DNA from 4 places in the Anaerobacillus alkaliphilus genome. Region 4 is predicted to be linked to each of the others. Evidence: riboswitches for the same ligand, from Rfam matches in the RefSeq annotation. Region 4 holds a riboswitch; each other region holds the start of a gene.
What was found. Region 4 has a riboswitch for thiamine pyrophosphate ahead of thiE (thiamine phosphate synthase). Riboswitches for the same ligand answer to the same signal wherever they lie in the genome.
Positions count from the first base shown of each region.

Region 1: it holds a riboswitch for thiamine pyrophosphate, as region 4 does, so the genes downstream of both, DS745_RS10300 (thiazole synthase) here and thiE (thiamine phosphate synthase) in region 4, are expected to answer to the same signal.
Region 2: it holds a riboswitch for thiamine pyrophosphate, as region 4 does, so the genes downstream of both, thiC (phosphomethylpyrimidine synthase ThiC) here and thiE (thiamine phosphate synthase) in region 4, are expected to answer to the same signal.
Region 3: it holds a riboswitch for thiamine pyrophosphate, as region 4 does, so the genes downstream of both, DS745_RS24095 (acetylornithine deacetylase) here and thiE (thiamine phosphate synthase) in region 4, are expected to answer to the same signal.

Region 1 is NZ_QOUX01000033.1:18,538-22,755, reverse strand. Features, by position in the region: gene DS745_RS10315 (CPBP family intramembrane glutamic endopeptidase) at 1-410, shown strand, start outside; gene DS745_RS10310 (YdiK family protein) at 411-602, shown strand; gene thiH (2-iminoacetate synthase ThiH) at 637-1,743, opposite strand; gene DS745_RS10300 (thiazole synthase) at 1,857-2,630, opposite strand; TPP riboswitch at 2,754-2,865, opposite strand; gene DS745_RS10295 (MDR family MFS transporter) at 2,949-4,218, opposite strand, start outside.
Region 2 is NZ_QOUX01000039.1:96,829-101,046, forward strand. Features, by position in the region: gene DS745_RS12205 (aspartate:alanine exchanger family transporter) at 163-1,749, shown strand; TPP riboswitch at 1,796-1,904, shown strand; gene thiC (phosphomethylpyrimidine synthase ThiC) at 2,073-3,842, shown strand; gene DS745_RS12215 (hypothetical protein) at 3,817-4,014, shown strand; gene cbiQ (cobalt ECF transporter T component CbiQ) at 4,056-4,218, opposite strand, start outside.
Region 3 is NZ_QOUX01000050.1:46,830-51,047, reverse strand. Features, by position in the region: gene DS745_RS24110 (VanW family protein) at 1-676, opposite strand, end outside; gene DS745_RS24105 (aldo/keto reductase) at 812-1,789, shown strand; gene DS745_RS24100 (hypothetical protein) at 1,873-2,319, shown strand; TPP riboswitch at 2,434-2,534, shown strand; gene DS745_RS24095 (acetylornithine deacetylase) at 2,618-3,892, shown strand; gene tenA (thiaminase II) at 3,908-4,218, shown strand, end outside.
Region 4 is NZ_QOUX01000045.1:92,137-96,354, reverse strand. Features, by position in the region: partial or broken gene DS745_RS25190 (DUF1385 domain-containing protein) at 1-210, opposite strand, end outside; gene DS745_RS14615 (hypothetical protein) at 241-825, opposite strand; gene thiD (bifunctional hydroxymethylpyrimidine kinase/phosphomethylpyrimidine kinase) at 950-1,750, opposite strand; gene thiS (sulfur carrier protein ThiS) at 1,798-1,995, opposite strand; gene thiE (thiamine phosphate synthase) at 2,001-2,627, opposite strand; TPP riboswitch at 2,702-2,805, opposite strand; gene DS745_RS14595 (YqgU-like beta propeller domain-containing protein) at 2,864-3,997, opposite strand; gene DS745_RS14590 (ROK family glucokinase) at 4,128-4,218, opposite strand, start outside.

The sequences.
Region 1 (4,218 bases), on a different contig from region 4:
GGATTGAACCTGGCTCGGAAAATACAGAAATGATTGTTGAGTTAGCCAAGGCAACACCAGCCCTTATCTTAGTAGTTGCTGTGATTGGACCAATCTTAGAAGAAATTATTTTTAGGATGATTATCTTCGGTAGTCTATACAAACGTTTTAACTTCTGGATTGCTGCCATTATAAGTTCTGTTATTTTCGCTGCTGTTCATATGGACTTTGAGCACCTTCTCGTTTATACGTTTATGGGCATCGTTTTTGCCTTTTTATATGTAAAAACAAAACGAATTATCGTGCCTATAATGGCACACGTTGCTCTAAATAGCTTCGTTATGCTCGTTCAGGTTGTTTTTGGTGAACGTTTAATGGAGTTACAAAGAAAGTTAGACGAAATGCAAGGGTTTATTGGAGGACTATTCTAGATGAAATCACCATTATTTTGGGGTATTGTGTATCTCTTTATGGCTATAAGCTTCGTTTATTTTGCAATTCAACAACGTGGTCGTACCGGTGAATGGGATTTGTTCACGATTGTGTTAATGGCCATTGCCGCTTATGACCTTCTAGTTGCAGTAAGATATTTCACTTTTAAACCAAAAGTAGAGAAAAAGTAAAGCTTGAGGATTTTTCCCTCAAGCTTTTTGCTTTTTAAACTAACAGCTCCCAATCCTTCAACACTGGTTGATATCCTTTTTCCCTAATCATTTTTTGAATTTCTACAAGGGAACGTTCATCTGAAATCTGAAATTGTGCTGTACCTGTCTCACACTGAGAGTATCCGCCTACTTCAGTTTTTGCGCCAGCTGACATTTTTGTTACACCTAAGTAGATAAGATTATCACGTAAGTATTCTGGTTCTCTTGTTGATAGTGTAATCCCTGAGCGCGGTAAAAATAAACGGAACGCCGTAATTGCTTGAACGAGATGACGATCTTCAACGATTGATTTCGGCTGATAATCACCTAAATGTGGGCGAATTCTCGGTAACGATAAACTAATTTCGGCGTCTAAATACTTTGATTGAAGGTAGTGAGCATGCATAGCTGCAAAATACGCTTCTCTACGCCACTCGTCTAACCCTAATAATGCCCCAACATTAATTTGACGAATTCCAGCTTCACAGCCACGTTCAGGAGTATCCATGCGGTAGCGATAATCACGCTTTGGTCCCTTTACATGAACTGATTTATAAATTTCTTCATTATATACTTCTTGGTAGACAGTTAGCCCATCAACACCTGCATCGGCTAATAGTTTGTATTCCTCAGTATCTAACGGATTAATTTCAATTGCCACTGATGAAAAGTATTTTTTCAATACCTTTACAGCTTCAGCTATATACGAAACTGGTGTATGTGTTTTTGACTCACCTGTTAACACTAATATATGTTTTAACCCTTGATCCGCTAGTGCCTTTGCTTCAATTTCAATTTGTTCAAGTGATAGCTTCTTACGTTCAAATTGGTTTGTAACACTAAAACTACAATACGTACAAACGTTGACACAGTGGTCAGCAATATAAATAGGGTTGAATAGTAAAATTGTTCTTCCAAAATGTTGGACTGTTAGCTCATGCGCTTTTTGGGCCATTTCCTCAAGTAGATTTTCCGCTGCTGGAGAGAGCAAAACTAATAAGTCTTCTGTATTCATTCTTTGTTTTTGTAGGACTCGCTTAACATCTGTTTCTGTAATACCTTGAAATATATCGTCAAAAGGTAGTTCCTTTAACTTTTCATATTCGTAGTAAAAACTCATGGGAAAACCCCCTTCTTTAATTGTCAATTTTGAATTCTGAATTGTGAATTGATGCTTGTAATGCTTCGTAGTTCTGCAAACAACATTCATAATTCAAAATTCCTAATTCATAATTAGATCTGTAAAAATCCTGTCAATGGTGATGATGCTCTCGCGTGTTTGGCAACTCCACCAACTCCTGATAGATATGCTTGGCGTCCTGCTTCTACCGCTGATTTAAACGCTTGCCCCATAACCACTGGATCTCCAGCTGTAGCAATTGCGGTATTGACTAAGACAGCATCTGCTCCCATCTCCATTGCTTCACACGCTTGTGATGGTTTACCAATACCTGCATCAACGATTACTGGTTTTTCACATTCTTCAATTAAAATTTGGATTAGTTCTTTCGTTTTTAAGCCACGGTTTGTACCGATTGGTGCTCCAAGTGGCATTACAGCTGCAGCGCCAACTTCTTCAAGTTTTTTAGCTACCATTAAATCTGGGCTCATGTAAGGAAGGACTATAAAGCCCTCACTAGCTAGAATTTCAGTTGCTTTAATTGTTTCATAGTTATCTGGTAGTAAGTACTTTTGGTCAGAAATAACCTCAATTTTTATCCAATTTCCCATACCTGCTGCGCGTGCCAGTCTTGCAATACGGACTGCTTCCTCAGCTGTTCTTGCTCCAGATGTATTAGGTAGTAAAATCATCTCTTTTGGGATATATTTCATGATATTTTCTTGGTTCGTATTAAAATCAACACGACGCATAGCGACTGTAATTACTTGAGATTGTGAAGAGTTAATTACGTCTGGGATTAGGGCGTCATCATTAAATTTTCCAGTACCGATTAATAAACGACTATTAAGTTCTACTCCACCGATAGTTAATAAATCTTTTGCCATTGTTTCTTCTCCTCCTAATTTTACATATCAACAGTTCTGTCTGGAATGTGCGGTGTACAACAGGGAAAACAAAACAAAAAAGCCCCACCATACAGATGCGGCCTTAAAGACATGTAAAGATAACAATTAACAAGACAGTCTTCCCTCCGCTGGCATGATCCAGATCAGGTTACACGGTCTGTGACGGAATAGTCCTCTTCTCAGCCTAGTCCTCTAGGCTCCCGTAGCTGTAATACATATTCTTTGTATTAATCATAACACAGTTTAATAAATTTTCTATACTGAATTGCTTCATTAGTGAAGCTTTTTTTACTCACATTACGCAGTCATTGTTTTTTTACTTTCTTCATTTTTGCTAGCTTTTCCTAACATCCAACCCAAAGGTATGGTCAATAAGGCTATCATGCCTAAAAGAAAAAACCCTTCTCGTATTGCTTGTAAACTAGCTTCCTGCATCGTATCTACAGTAGCAAACACCTGAACTCTACGAACCTCATAATAAATGGAGATAAAGACAATTCCTAAGGCAGAACTCATCTGTCGCAAAACATTGTTCATTGCTGATCCCCGAGAAATAAACCTATCCGGAATGGAATTCATTCCAGCCGTCGTTGCTGGCATCGTTGAGAAACCTTGCCCAATACCTCGTAGCGCCATTAAAACAAAGATCGTTATGAGCGATGTTTCCATGGTCGTAAATCCTAGAGCTAATGTAAAGACTGCCATAATGACAAGACCGCTAGTTACAACGAATAACGGACCATGGCGATCTAGTAACCTTCCACCAATGGTCATAAAAATCCCGGTGAAAAGAGCTGAAGGTAGAAAAACCAGCCCAGTTATCACGGGGCCTAACCCATACACATGCTGGATCAATAATGGAATTAGGAAAATTGCTCCAAATAACCCTAATGAAGTAGAAATGCCTATCCAAACACTATATGTGAATGCCTTATTTTCAAAAATTGATAAATCTAACAAAGGTTGATCATGTCGATTTTCAATTTTCACAAACAGTAGTAAGGAGATCATACCTAGAGTAAATAAAACCAGATTAAGAGGTTGAACTAGATGTTCTAACGCCGATACTCTCCCTAAACCATACAATATCGCTCCCACACCAATTGTGACCGTTAGAAACCCCCACTTATCAAACGAAATTCCACTAACTTTATTTGTGTTCTTAAGATACATGGCACCGATGATAATTCCTAGTATGCCAATTGGTACATTGAATAGGAAGAGCCACTGCCAACTTCCTGCTTCAATAATAAGTCCTCCGACCGTAGGACCAATCGTTGGAGCCATCATTGCAGCAATTCCCCAAATTCCAGTTGCAAGACCTCGCTCATTTCTTGGGAACACTTCGAATATAAGTGCCATTGATAAAGGCATCATAATTCCTCCTGCAATCCCTTGAATACCACGGAAAAAGATAAGCGAGCTTAAATCCCATGAAAAAGATCCTAAAATCGAACCGATCATAAAAATGACTAAGCCAGCAAGATAAAGCTTTTTCTTTCCATATTTATCGCCTAAATAACCAGTTAGCGGCACGGTAATTCCCATCGTTACCATAAAAACAGTA
Region 2 (4,218 bases), on a different contig from region 4:
CCTAGATTTTTTTCATTATTTTCGTAAATAATATGAAAAACAGTAATTGTGACGCTTTTTTGACATTTTACTAAGTAAGCCTTTTCATCCGAAAAAAATGTGAAGGGTTTCACGTTCGTTTTGTTATAATTAGCACGGGAATAATTTTTGGAGGAGAGTTTTATGTCATTACTAGACGATCCACTAATTTTGATATTTATCGTTTTATTTATTGGTTCGCTAATTGGTCAAATAGAGATAAAAGGCATAAATCTTGGGGCATCTGGTGTTTTACTCTTTGCGATGGTGCTTGGGCATTTTGGTTATCAAATACCAGCAATTGTTCAGAGCTTAGGATTAAGCTTATTTATTGTTGCGGTGGGTTTACAAGCTGGGCCACGCTTTTTTCGAATGATGCGTAGTAGTGGTTTAGTTTTTGCTATCTTAGGTTTTTTAATTATTGTCGTTGCAGTGATTACGACGGTTATCGTCTCAAAAATATTTAACCTATCCGCTCCGTTAAGCATTGGTTTGATGACCGGAGCGCTAACTAGTACACCGGGCTTGGCCGCTGCATTAGAAGCAACCAAAGATCCAATTGCTTCCGTTGGTTATGGTATTGCGTATCCTTTTGGAGTAATTGCCGTTGTCTTATTTGTTCAGTTGTTCCCAAGAGTCTTGAAGATAGATTTGGTTAAAGACCTACAGAAAACAGTAAGCCCTGTAAAGCATAAAAGCTCACTTAAGAAAATGACAATCAGAATTGAAGACGATACTGTTCATAAATTGACAATAAATGAGCTTCAACGCACGTTAAAAAGTACTGCTGTGATTAGCCGGATTATTCGCGGTGATCGAAATTTCTTAGGTAGAAACGATACGGTATTACTTAAAGAAGATGAAATTATAGCGGTTGGTTACCCTGAAGACTTAAATAAATTAAGGGATGCTATAGGCACTGAGATTACAACAGATGTAAAAATCCGTGAAAACTTAAAAATTTTTCGTGTCACAGTCGATGCCCAAGATATGATTGGAAAAAGTCTCCGCGAAATTCATTTGAGGGAAAGGTTTAGTGTCACTGTTACGAGGTTAGAACGAGCTGGGTATGAATTCCCACCTAGTCCTAATTGGCGCTTAGAGCGGGGCGATGTACTGACTGTAGTGTGCAGTCCGGAACGTATAAAAGCAGTTCAAGAGGTGTTTGGTACAAGACAACATCAAGAAGCGAACATTCATATTTTTTCTCTAAGTTTAATTTTGTTGATAGGAATACTTGTAGGGATGATTCCAATCCACATCCCAGGTCTAGGAACGATGACGTTGGGAGTAGCTGGTGGACCTTTGTTAATTGCGATTATTATTGGTCATTTTGGAAAGTTAGGTCCAATACAAGCCAGGTTTTATCAACCGTCTAATCGGGTCATTCGAGATGTTGGCTTAGTCCTGTTTTTAGCAGGTGCAGGCACGACAGCAGGAAGCGGTTTAGTAGAGGTGGTAAAAAATGAAGGCGTTGGTTTAATCATTGGAGGAGCAATGATCACGATCATCCCAATGGTTGTAGCTTTTATTGTTGCTAAGAAACTGTTTCATCTAAGTGTTATTCACTCATTGGGTGCAATTTGTGGAGGGATGACTAGTACACCAGGTCTTGGGGCATGTAACAATTTAGTTGACACTGAAGATCCAGCGATTGCTTATGCAGCTGCGTATCCTATTGCCCTTATTTTTGTCGCGATTGCATCTCAGTTATTGGTATTGATTTTATAAAAAAAATGGTATTAATTTCCGTTAAACTACGATATGATAGTATAGAAAAGTCTACTAGGGGAGTCCATTATGCTGGACTGAGAAAAGAATGCATTCTTTGACCCTTGGAACCTGATCTGGATGATACCAGCGTAGGGAAGTAGTAAAAACAAGAAGGTGGCATTTCTTTGTCTCTTTCTTTGATTTTATCTTCTGTCCATTATCGGGTTCTGAGTTATTCAGAGCCCGATTTTTTGCGTTCATGAAGTAAAAATCAATTCCTTATAGTTGCTGTATCTTCAGTTCCAAAAAAACATATTTTTGAGGAGGAAGTTACATTGTCAATGCAAAAAGAAATGTCGATCGATTTAAAGTCACAGTTTGCTGCAAGTAAAAAGGTTTACGTAGAAGGATCGAGGAAGGACATTCAAGTACCGATGCGAGAAATTGAATTAACAGCTACAACTGGAATTGCAGGTGAAAGGGAAAATCCACCTGTAAGAGTATACGATACAAGCGGCCCTTATACAGATGTTAATTATGAAGTAGATGTACGTAAGGGACTTCCAAAGATTAGACAAAACTGGATTTTAGAACGAAATGATGTTGAGGAATACGAAGGAAGAGATATTAAGCCTGAAGATAATGGGTTTCGTCTAGATGACCCACGTGCAAATATGGAGTGGTTTCCAAATCGAGTAACTAAACCACTACGTTCCAAAGACGGTAACGCCGTGACGCAAATGTATTACGCAAAGCAAGGAATTGTTACACCTGAGATGGAGTTTGTAGCCATTCGTGAAAACATGGATCCACAGTTCGTTCGTGAAGAAATTGCTCGTGGTCGTGCAATCATTCCTAATAATATTAACCACCCAGAAAGTGAACCGATGATAATTGGTCGCAATTTTCATGTAAAAATTAATGCCAATATCGGTAACTCTGCTGTGTCTTCTTCGATTGAAGAGGAAGTAGAGAAAATGACGTGGGCGACACGCTGGGGTACAGATACAATTATGGATTTATCTACTGGTAAAAACATTCATACGACGAGAGAATGGATTATTCGAAATTCACCGGTGCCAGTAGGAACTGTACCAATTTATCAAGCTCTGGAAAAAGTAAATGGAATTGCTGAAGACTTAACATGGGAAGTGTATCGTGATACGTTAATTGAGCAAGCAGAGCAAGGAGTCGACTATTTTACGATACACGCGGGAGTACTACTTCGTTACATTCCGATGACTGTTAATCGTATGACAGGAATTGTTTCTCGCGGTGGATCGATTTTAGCTCAATGGTGCTTAGCTCATCATCAAGAAAACTTCCTCTATACACATTTTGAAGAGATTTGTGAAATACTTAAAGCCTATGATATTGCCGTATCATTAGGTGATGGTTTGCGTCCAGGTTCTATTGCAGATGCAAATGATGAAGCACAGTTTGCCGAACTTGTAACATTAGGAGAATTAACAGACATAGCTTGGAAGCATGACGTTCAAGTGATGATTGAAGGACCAGGTCATGTTCCAATGCACAAAATTAAGGAGAACATGGATTTACAGTTAGAAATCTGTAAAGAAGCTCCATTCTATACATTAGGACCACTGACAACCGACATTGCTCCTGGCTATGATCATATTACATCTGCAATTGGTGCAGCGATGATCGGTTGGTATGGAACAGCGATGTTATGCTATGTAACTCCAAAAGAACATTTAGGTTTACCAAACAAAAATGATGTTCGAGAAGGAGTTATTACGTACAAGATTGCTGCTCATGCAGCAGATCTAGCAAAAGGTCATCCAGGTGCTCAAATGCGTGATGATGCCTTATCAAAAGCTCGTTTCGAATTCCGTTGGCATGATCAATTTAATCTTTCACTTGATCCTGAGCGAGCTAGAGAATATCATGATGAAACTCTACCTGTGGAAGCGGCAAAAACAGCCCATTTTTGTTCTATGTGTGGACCGAAATTCTGTTCAATGAGAATTTCTCATGACATTCGCAATACTGCAAATGAACAAGGAAAAACAGAAGATGAAGTCATTGAAGAAGGTATGAAGCTAAAAGCGAAGGAGTTCGTTGATGATGGAGCAAAAATCTACAAGTAATCTTGATCATGTCCGTCAAATAAAGGCTGAAATCCGAGCGATTGAAATAAAAAAACAACAGCTTCAAAAACAATTAAAGTCGATTCAACAAACTTGTGACCATGAGTTTCATGAAACCGCAATTTTGCGCAAGTGTCGTAAGTGTAAATGGACAGAGAGCGTGTATTACTAGAAACAGAGAAAGCATCAGCAGAGCTGATGCTTTCTTTGTTTCTAAAAATATAGTCTTTCAATCGTTATTAATGTTGCTATTAGTAAGAAAGGAATGATAGTTTTTGTAATATCCCAGCCGTGTAAAGCACGTTTTTTCCGAAAGCGAATGGTGCCGTTAAAACAACGAGCAGTCATTGCACTGTAAACATTTTCGGCTCGGTCT
Region 3 (4,218 bases), on a different contig from region 4:
ACCGTTGTAAAATTTGAACTCCTGCCCGGTCAACTGCGTTAAATAACGTAGATGAAACCTGGCAAATCCCACCGCCGAAGTCTCGATATACACGTCCTTTTATAATGACTGGTGCTGGTAAATACCCTTTTTCAAAGGTACGTTGACCAACAACCTGATTAAATGAAAAACTTTCTCCAGGAAAAACGACGTGATTATTGATAGCTTCTGCAGCTAGCGTAATGTTTTGGACTCTTCCTTTTTTACGACGGTTAAAATATGTTGTGTAGTGTCCAATCTGTTTTACTCGAATATTTCCGAGTAACTCACTATCTACTTTAGGGTATATAGGGGTTGTAGGTAATTCAATTGTCATTGGACCCCGTCCATAATAGTATGTATAAAAGGATTCGGAAAATTTTTGACGATCTAGTTTATAACCTAATTCTTCCTCAACGATAGTTCCGTATTGATCAATTCTTGCGTTTTGTGGTTCTTTTTTAATTTGTTGATCGAGTTTCTCAAGAAAGTCCTCAACTTTATCAACGTCTAAGATTGATTTTCCAATCATAGATTGAAACTCAAGACGATTGACACTGCCAATTGATTCTCCTTCTAAGGTTAATAATACGTTGTCAGATATATTTAAAGTTTGTACAAATAGTAACATAAGAGCAAAACAACCATATTTAATCATCAATCTACCTCCTAGAAGTAGTATGAGTAGGAAAAGAGTGTTTCATGAATTTCCTCAACATGGTAAAAAATAGTATGTGGTTAAGAAAACATGTATAATTAATGTTTAGAGTACTTTTTTTTAGGAGATGAAATAATGAAGTATATGCCATTACAACAACGTCAAATTTCAACAAGTAGACTCGTATTTGGTTGCATGGGCTTAGGTGGGGGCTGGAACCAAACTCCTGTTAGTGAGGAAGATATCCTGAGTGCAGAACGTGCGATAGATGCTGCGTTATCAATAGGAATCACAATGTTTGATCATGCTGATATTTATACATTTGGCAAAGCAGAAAAAGTTTTTGGTGAAGTTCTAAAACGTCGTCCAGAGCTTAGAGATCAGATGGTCATTCAATCAAAATGTGGAATTCGCTTTCCGGAAGGCGAGATACCAAATAGATATGATTTTTCAAAAGAATATATTGTCGAATCTGTCGATGGGATTTTAACTAGATTAGGTATTGAGCAATTAGATATCTTGCTTTTACACCGACCCGATCCATTAATGGAGCCAGAAGAGGTCGCAGAAGCTTTTGATTTATTAGTAAAAGCAGGAAAAGTAAATCATTTTGGTGTTTCTAATATGAATGTAGCTCAATTGAAACTTTTACAAAATGATTGTTCAACACCGCTTGTCGTCAATCAATTAGAGATGAATTTACAAAAATTAGATTGGCTAGAAGCGGGAGTGCTGGTAAATCAGGCAGCTGGAACGAATGTTAATTTTGCGGATGGTATTATAGAGTATTGTCGTTTAGAAAATGTTCAACTCCAAGCATGGAGTCCCTTAGCAAAAGGGATATATACGGGTGTGGAAGTAGCACAACCATCAGAAGCATACGTAAAAACAAAGCAACTAGTAGAAGAGATGGCCAAAAAGAAAGAAACCACTCTAGAAGCAATTGTCCTAGGTTGGTTGATGAGACATCCTGCGATGATACAACCTGTTATTGGTACGGCAAATGTAGATCGAATTCAGAAATGTGAAGATGCTGTAAGACAAGCAGAACAGATGTCTCGAGAAGAATGGTATGCCCTCTATGTAGCCTCTAGAGGACAGCTTATGCCTTAAGCTAATTTTTTTGCGAGCGTAACTATTCTAAGCAATGAACGACTAAATAAATGATAAACACCAATGCCAAAGGGGAGATTTTGATGATTTCGATCGTATTATTTATTGGCGTAATCCTTATTGTTTTTTTCTTCTTACTTGCCGCGGCAGGTGTTAAAAGTAAAACAAATGGGGGAGAAGACATGATCAAGAATGTGTATATTTATTTAGTACTGTTTGCTACTCTAATGATGACAATTGGGGGAAGTGTTGCGGCGTTTATGGCACTAGCTGACATGGTTGCGCCACCGCCATTCTATCAGTCATTTGAGGAATATAGTCGTTGGGGTGGAGAAAAGCCAGTTGGTGATACTACTGAAAAGCTAACTGAAGCAGAGTTAAGAGCTAATTATGAAGCAGCAGTTCAGTCACATCGTGCCACTGCTATGGAGAGATCAAAAAATAGCTTAGTAAAGAGCTTTGGTTGGATTATCATTCCTCTTCCAATTTTTATTTACTTCCAACGTCGATTAAATTCAGCAAAAGAATAAGTTTTATAGAAGCGTTAGGCTATCTTAATCACTGTTATGGTAAAACTTTGTTGTAATTCACACGATAGTATGATAGAAATAAATAGTAATAGTTCTTTAACATAAATTTCATAAGAATCACTCTAGGGGTGCTAGAAAGCTGAGAGAGACGATCGTCTTGACCCTTATTACCTGATCTAGGTCATACTAGCGTAGGGAAGAAGTGCAGAACTTTAGTAATTACTACAATTATTAATGTCTTGGTCTATCCAAACCACTTCTTTTCTAGGAAGTGGTTTTTTATATTGGAGGTAAAATAATGGAAGAGAGACTTTCATTCGTTTTAGAACAAATGGAAGACCGGAAAGATGAGTTAATTGAATTGGTGAAGACACTGATAGCTTTTGAAACACCAGCACCTCCTGCTAGAAATACGAGGGAAGCTCAAGATTTTGTAGCAAGTTACTTAAACCGCTTAGGGTTTGACATTGATATGTGGGATGTTTACCCAAACGATCCAAACGTAGTTGGGACGTTAAAAGGGAAAGCTTCTGATTATTACAAGAGTTTAATTGTAAATGGACATATTGATGTAGCAGAAGTAAACGAAGATGAAGAATGGGAGAAAGACCCATTTACACCTGTCGTAAGAGATGGTGTAATCATTGGTCGTGGTGCTGCTGATATGAAAGGTGGATTGGCTGGAGCTCTTTTTGCTTTAAAATTATTAAGAGAAGCAGGGATTGACTTTCCAGGTGACATCATTTTTCAATCGGTAATCGGTGAAGAGGTGGGCGAAGCTGGAACATTACAATGTTGTCAAAGAGGCTACAAAGCAGACTTTGCGGTTGTCGTTGATACGAGCGATTTACATATTCAAGGTCAAGGTGGTGTTATTACGGGCTGGATTACTGTCAAAAGTAAACAAACCTTCCATGATGCCACCAGAAGAAATATGATCCATGCAGGTGGCAACTTGTTTGGAGCAAGTGCGATAGAAAAAATGGTGAAGATCATTGCTGGGCTACAAGATCTTGAACGACATTGGGCGGTTACCAAAAGCTATGAAGGCTTCTTGCCTGGAACAAACACGATCAACCCAGCTGTAATTGAAGGTGGCAGGCACGCTGCCTTTATCGCTGATGAATGTCGTTTGTGGATTACCGTTCATTATTATCCAAATGAAACATACGAACAAGTGGCAAAGGAAATTGAGGACCATATCGTAAGTGTTGCCAATAGTGATCCTTGGCTAAAAGAAAATCCGCCTATATTTACTTGGGGTGGTACATCAATGATTGAAGATCGTGGTGAGATTTTTCCTTCGTTAGAAGTGGATCCAAGTCATGAAGCCGTTCAGTTGTTAGCTCGTACACATACAGAAGTATCTGGAACAAAGGCAGTGATCGATGTTTCACCAACGGTTACTGATGGGGGGTGGCTAGGGGATGCAGGAATTCCTACTGCTATTTATGGTCCTGGCACACTTCAGTATGCTCATTCGGTAAATGAACAAGTATCCATTGATCAGTTAGTTAAATTTACAAAAGTAATGACTCAGTTTATTTACAATTGGACCCATTCAAAAAAATAAGGAGTTGTCTACAAAATGAAATTTAGTGAACGTTTATACCAGGAATTACAGCCGATTTGGCAAGCCAATCACAACCATCCATTTGTCCAAGAAATGGGTGCTGGAACTCTTGATAAAGAAAAGTTTAGATTTTATATGATTCAAGATTACTTATATTTAATTGATTATGCTAAATTATTTGCACTTGGGGCAATGAAAGCAAGTGACGTAAAAACGATGGGGCGTTTTGCTAGTTTATTAAATTCTACATTAAACGAAGAAATGTCACTACACCGTGAATATGCGGTAAAATTCGATATTTCTGAAGAAGAGCTAGAAAACGCAAG
Region 4 (4,218 bases):
TACTAGGACCTTTGGTAGAAAGATCGCTAAAAAAAATATCATTGATAACAATTTAAACCAAAGTGGCATTGCAACGATAACTTGCTTACTTGCTTGTAATAATGATTTACTATCAATAGGCTTGACCCATTCAACAATTTTTCCTTGCTCGTTATAAGCACATGAAATATGCGTCTTACCCATAAAGAAAATTCCATTTTGGTATGACATTCCTTTAATCAATAAGATGTTCACGCCCCTTTAAAATTGAATTAATCGATTGATTACCCAATATTTATTAGTTAGGATATCTGAAAGACCAGTTTCTAACGAGTATAGACTATTAAAAGCAATCAGCTCATGATCAAGCCATGTATGTACATATGAAAGCGAAGCCATATATTGCTCATTACTATCTAACCGAGCTACAACTGTTACTTCTCCTCGATTTCCGTAACTCTCGTGATCAATAATTTCATTTGGAAACGAAAATACAATGCCTTTCTCATTTACTTCACCCTCTATGGTTTGTAATACCTGATTTCCTTTAAGAAGATTTAATTCGGTTGAATAAATGTTGTCTGGTAAAAGAGTAGCTCCTGCTTTATCTTGAAATGCTATGGTTATATAATCGTTACCAACTAGCCCGTCTACTGGCATTTGTGTCCAGTCCCATTTTCCAATGATAGTGACTGTATCGCCTTCTCGATTTGCCTCAAATGAAACTACGATATCTTTTTGTAACGATTCATTTGTGGTGGCATCAATATTATTAATATAGTGATAGCCAAAGTAAAACAATAGGGCCATTACTCCTACCGGTAAGAAAAATACAAATTTGTTCACTGTTTCTATCTCCTCATTTCTCTCTTAATAACAGATACTTTACTACTAGAATAGCATGTATAAGGAAAAAAGTGAAAAAGGGATTATTTCAAAGTAATACGTACTTTAAACAATCCCTAATCACCTATCTTAAACGGTATGCACTATGCTTTGTAGGACCTATTCCTTTACCAATACAAAGTGATTCCTCAATGGCAGCTTGAATAAACTGTTTAGCCGTACCAACTGCTTCATGTACAGACTTACCTTTTGCTAGTTCAGCCGTAATTGCTGCGGCAAATGTACAACCCGTGCCATGAGTATGTATTGTATCAATTCGTTTTGCAGTAAAATAAAAGTATTCTTCACCATCAAATAAGATATCGACCGCTTCATTACTCCCTTCTAAATGGCCACCTTTTAATACTACATATTTAGGTCCAAGCTCTCTAAGTGCTTTCGCAGCTTTTTTCATTTCTTCAAGCGTGTTAATTGAGTCTAAACCTAGAATTTCACAAGCTTCAGGTAAATTAGGAGTAATAACTGTAGCTATTGGAAGCAAACGTGACTTTACTGTATCCATTGCTTGTTTCTGTAATAGTGGGGCTCCTCCTTTAGCAATCATAACAGGATCTACAACAATATTCTTAGCCTTATATTGTTGTAGTTTTTCCACGACTAGATGAACAATTTCATCGGAGAAAAGCATGCCTGTTTTTACTGCATCTGTTCCCATATCTTGAAAAATCGCATCAATTTGAGCACCAATAGCCTCAAGTGTTTGGGGATATACACCATGAACTCCTAGTGTATTTTGAGCTGTTAAAACAGTAATAACGCTCATACCAAACACATCACGCTCTTGAAATGATTTTAAATCCGCCTGAATGCCCGCACCGCCACCACAATCAGAGCCGGCAATAGTTAATGCTTTCGCTATCGTCATAATTTATGACCCTCCACTTTGTTTCTATTCTTCGTAAAGAACTTTAATCAACCACCGCCAACGAACTGTACAATTTCAATTTTCATACCTTCCTGTAATTTTGTGCGAGGACGATCTTCACACCCAATAATTTCTCCATCCACTTCAGTGACAACTAGTTGTTCATCTAGTTTATAATGGTTAACCACATCTGCTAGTGTCTCTAAGGATAATTCGGTCTTTTCTCCGTTAATAAAAATAAACAATACCCCTACCTCCTTGCTTCAATCTTCTTTATAAATTCTTGACATGTTTTTGTAATATCTTCATTGCCGACAATCTCACTAATTGCACATATTCTAGTTGCTCCAGCGGCTAACACTTGATCAACGTTATGAAGCTTTATTCCTCCGATTGCTACAAAAGGAATTGTAATCTCTTTTACGACTTCCTCAATATACTTTGTCGTCACAGGGTCAACCACATCTACTTTACTCTTTGTCGGGAAAATTGGACCAACACCTATATAATCGGCACCATTAAGTTCGGCTTCTCTTGCTTCTGCTATTTCGTGGGTTGAAATCCCAATAATTTTATTCTGACCAAAAATTTTTCTGGCCTCTTGAAGTGGTAAATCATCTTGACCCAAATGAATACCGTCTGCATCAACGGCTAATGCAATGTCAATATGGTCATTCACAATGAACGGCACACTATACTTTTGGGCTAATTCTTTTAGTCGTTTTGCTTTCTCAAATACTACCTTTTTACTACTGTTTTTATCTCGAAGTTGAAAGATGTCAACCCCGCCAACAATGGCCGCTTCCATCACTTCAATTAAATCTCTTCCTTGATGAAACTCTTCTCCTGTTATTGCATATAAACGAAATTCTTTCATAATCAACCTCCGAAAATTTCATACTCTAACTAAAATAAAACCGTAACCCAAGAAAGACGGATTACGGCTAGTTCATAGCAAATCAACGACTTCCCTACGCTGGTATAATCCAAATCAGGTTCAAGGGTAAAAGTCTTACCTTTTTCTCAGCCTAAAAGCGGCACCCCTAGTCTTCTATAAAGTTTTTACATTTTCTTTAATTATGACAGAAATCTAGGTAATTTCAATCGTTTTACTTACCAATGTAGTAAAGAATGTATTTTTTTCTTTTTTATATCAACCAAGTTTTCTAATTGGTACCCGTACACTAACCACTGACCGTCCGGGGAAGCTTTGAGAGGGAAGTCTTCACTAAGTAGAGCAATATCTTTTGTTTTTTCTGTTTCAACCTCAAAGGAAACCAACCTATATCCCTCTGAGTAATCAAATAAGTCACCATTGCTCAGAGGTTGTAAAATATAAAAAGTATTACTGCTAGCGTCATAATCTTGGAAAGGAATCCACCATTGTTCTGAATACGTATTTAGTATTGGAATTTTTATACTCGATATTTCCTCTTTGGTCTGAGTATCATAGAAAATATAGTCAGATTTCGATACATTTTTATCTTCTATTGAGACTGTTAGAAATACATCACCAAATGAGAAAAAAGTAATAATTTCGTCAAGAAGTTTTGTTTCTCTTTGTTCCTTTACATCATACGTATATAACGTTGCATAGAAACTAAGTGAATACATGTCCCAATTTAAATAGGCTAGTTCCTCCTTGTTCATCCATTGAATGTAGAAATGATCAAACTCGAAATTTCTTACTTCCTTTGTGTTAAGATTAAGGTGGAATAATTCTATTGAAAAGTCATCTTGAACTGTCGCAACCGTCAATTCACCTTCTGTATGAGGGTTCCAATATAACTCGTAGTGCTCACCTAATTCACTTAACGTATATAAAACCTCTCCCTTTTTACTTAAAAAATAGAGTTCCTTATTTCCTCTCATTGTCGAAACTTCAATCACAAAAATAGAGAAATTTCTATTCGCTTCTAAGCTAATAATCGGTTGATCCAACTGAAAAAAGATTTCTTCTTCCCCTGTTAATATATGAAACTTGTAAACAATTGACAGTCCATTTTCATCCGTCAAATAAAGTAATGACTCGTTATCATACCAATCATTAATAGTTACAAAACTATACATGGACGCCCCTATGCTTTGTACTTGCTCTATATTTGTTAGAGACAAAGGTATGCCTGATTTAGCTAGCAGCCTAGAGGAATTACCGGATAAATCGCTACTAGGTAAAAATTCAGTTTCACCTAATTGATCACAACTAAGTAGGAAGATAAGTATAAGAATAGCAGAAAATTTCTTCACATTAACCCCCTCCTTGTCTCTTTATTATCCCATTAATCGACGGGAGTCTCAAACAAAATAGAATAGAAAAACTTGGGTCAAAAAAAAATAGTCAAACTTCTTGTGAACAGAAGTTTGACTATATAAGTAATTATTTGTTTATCTTTTGTTTAATGAGCCAAACAGCACCAATTACACCAGCATCATTCCCTAATGTAGCAATTGCAATGTTTGCTCCTTCA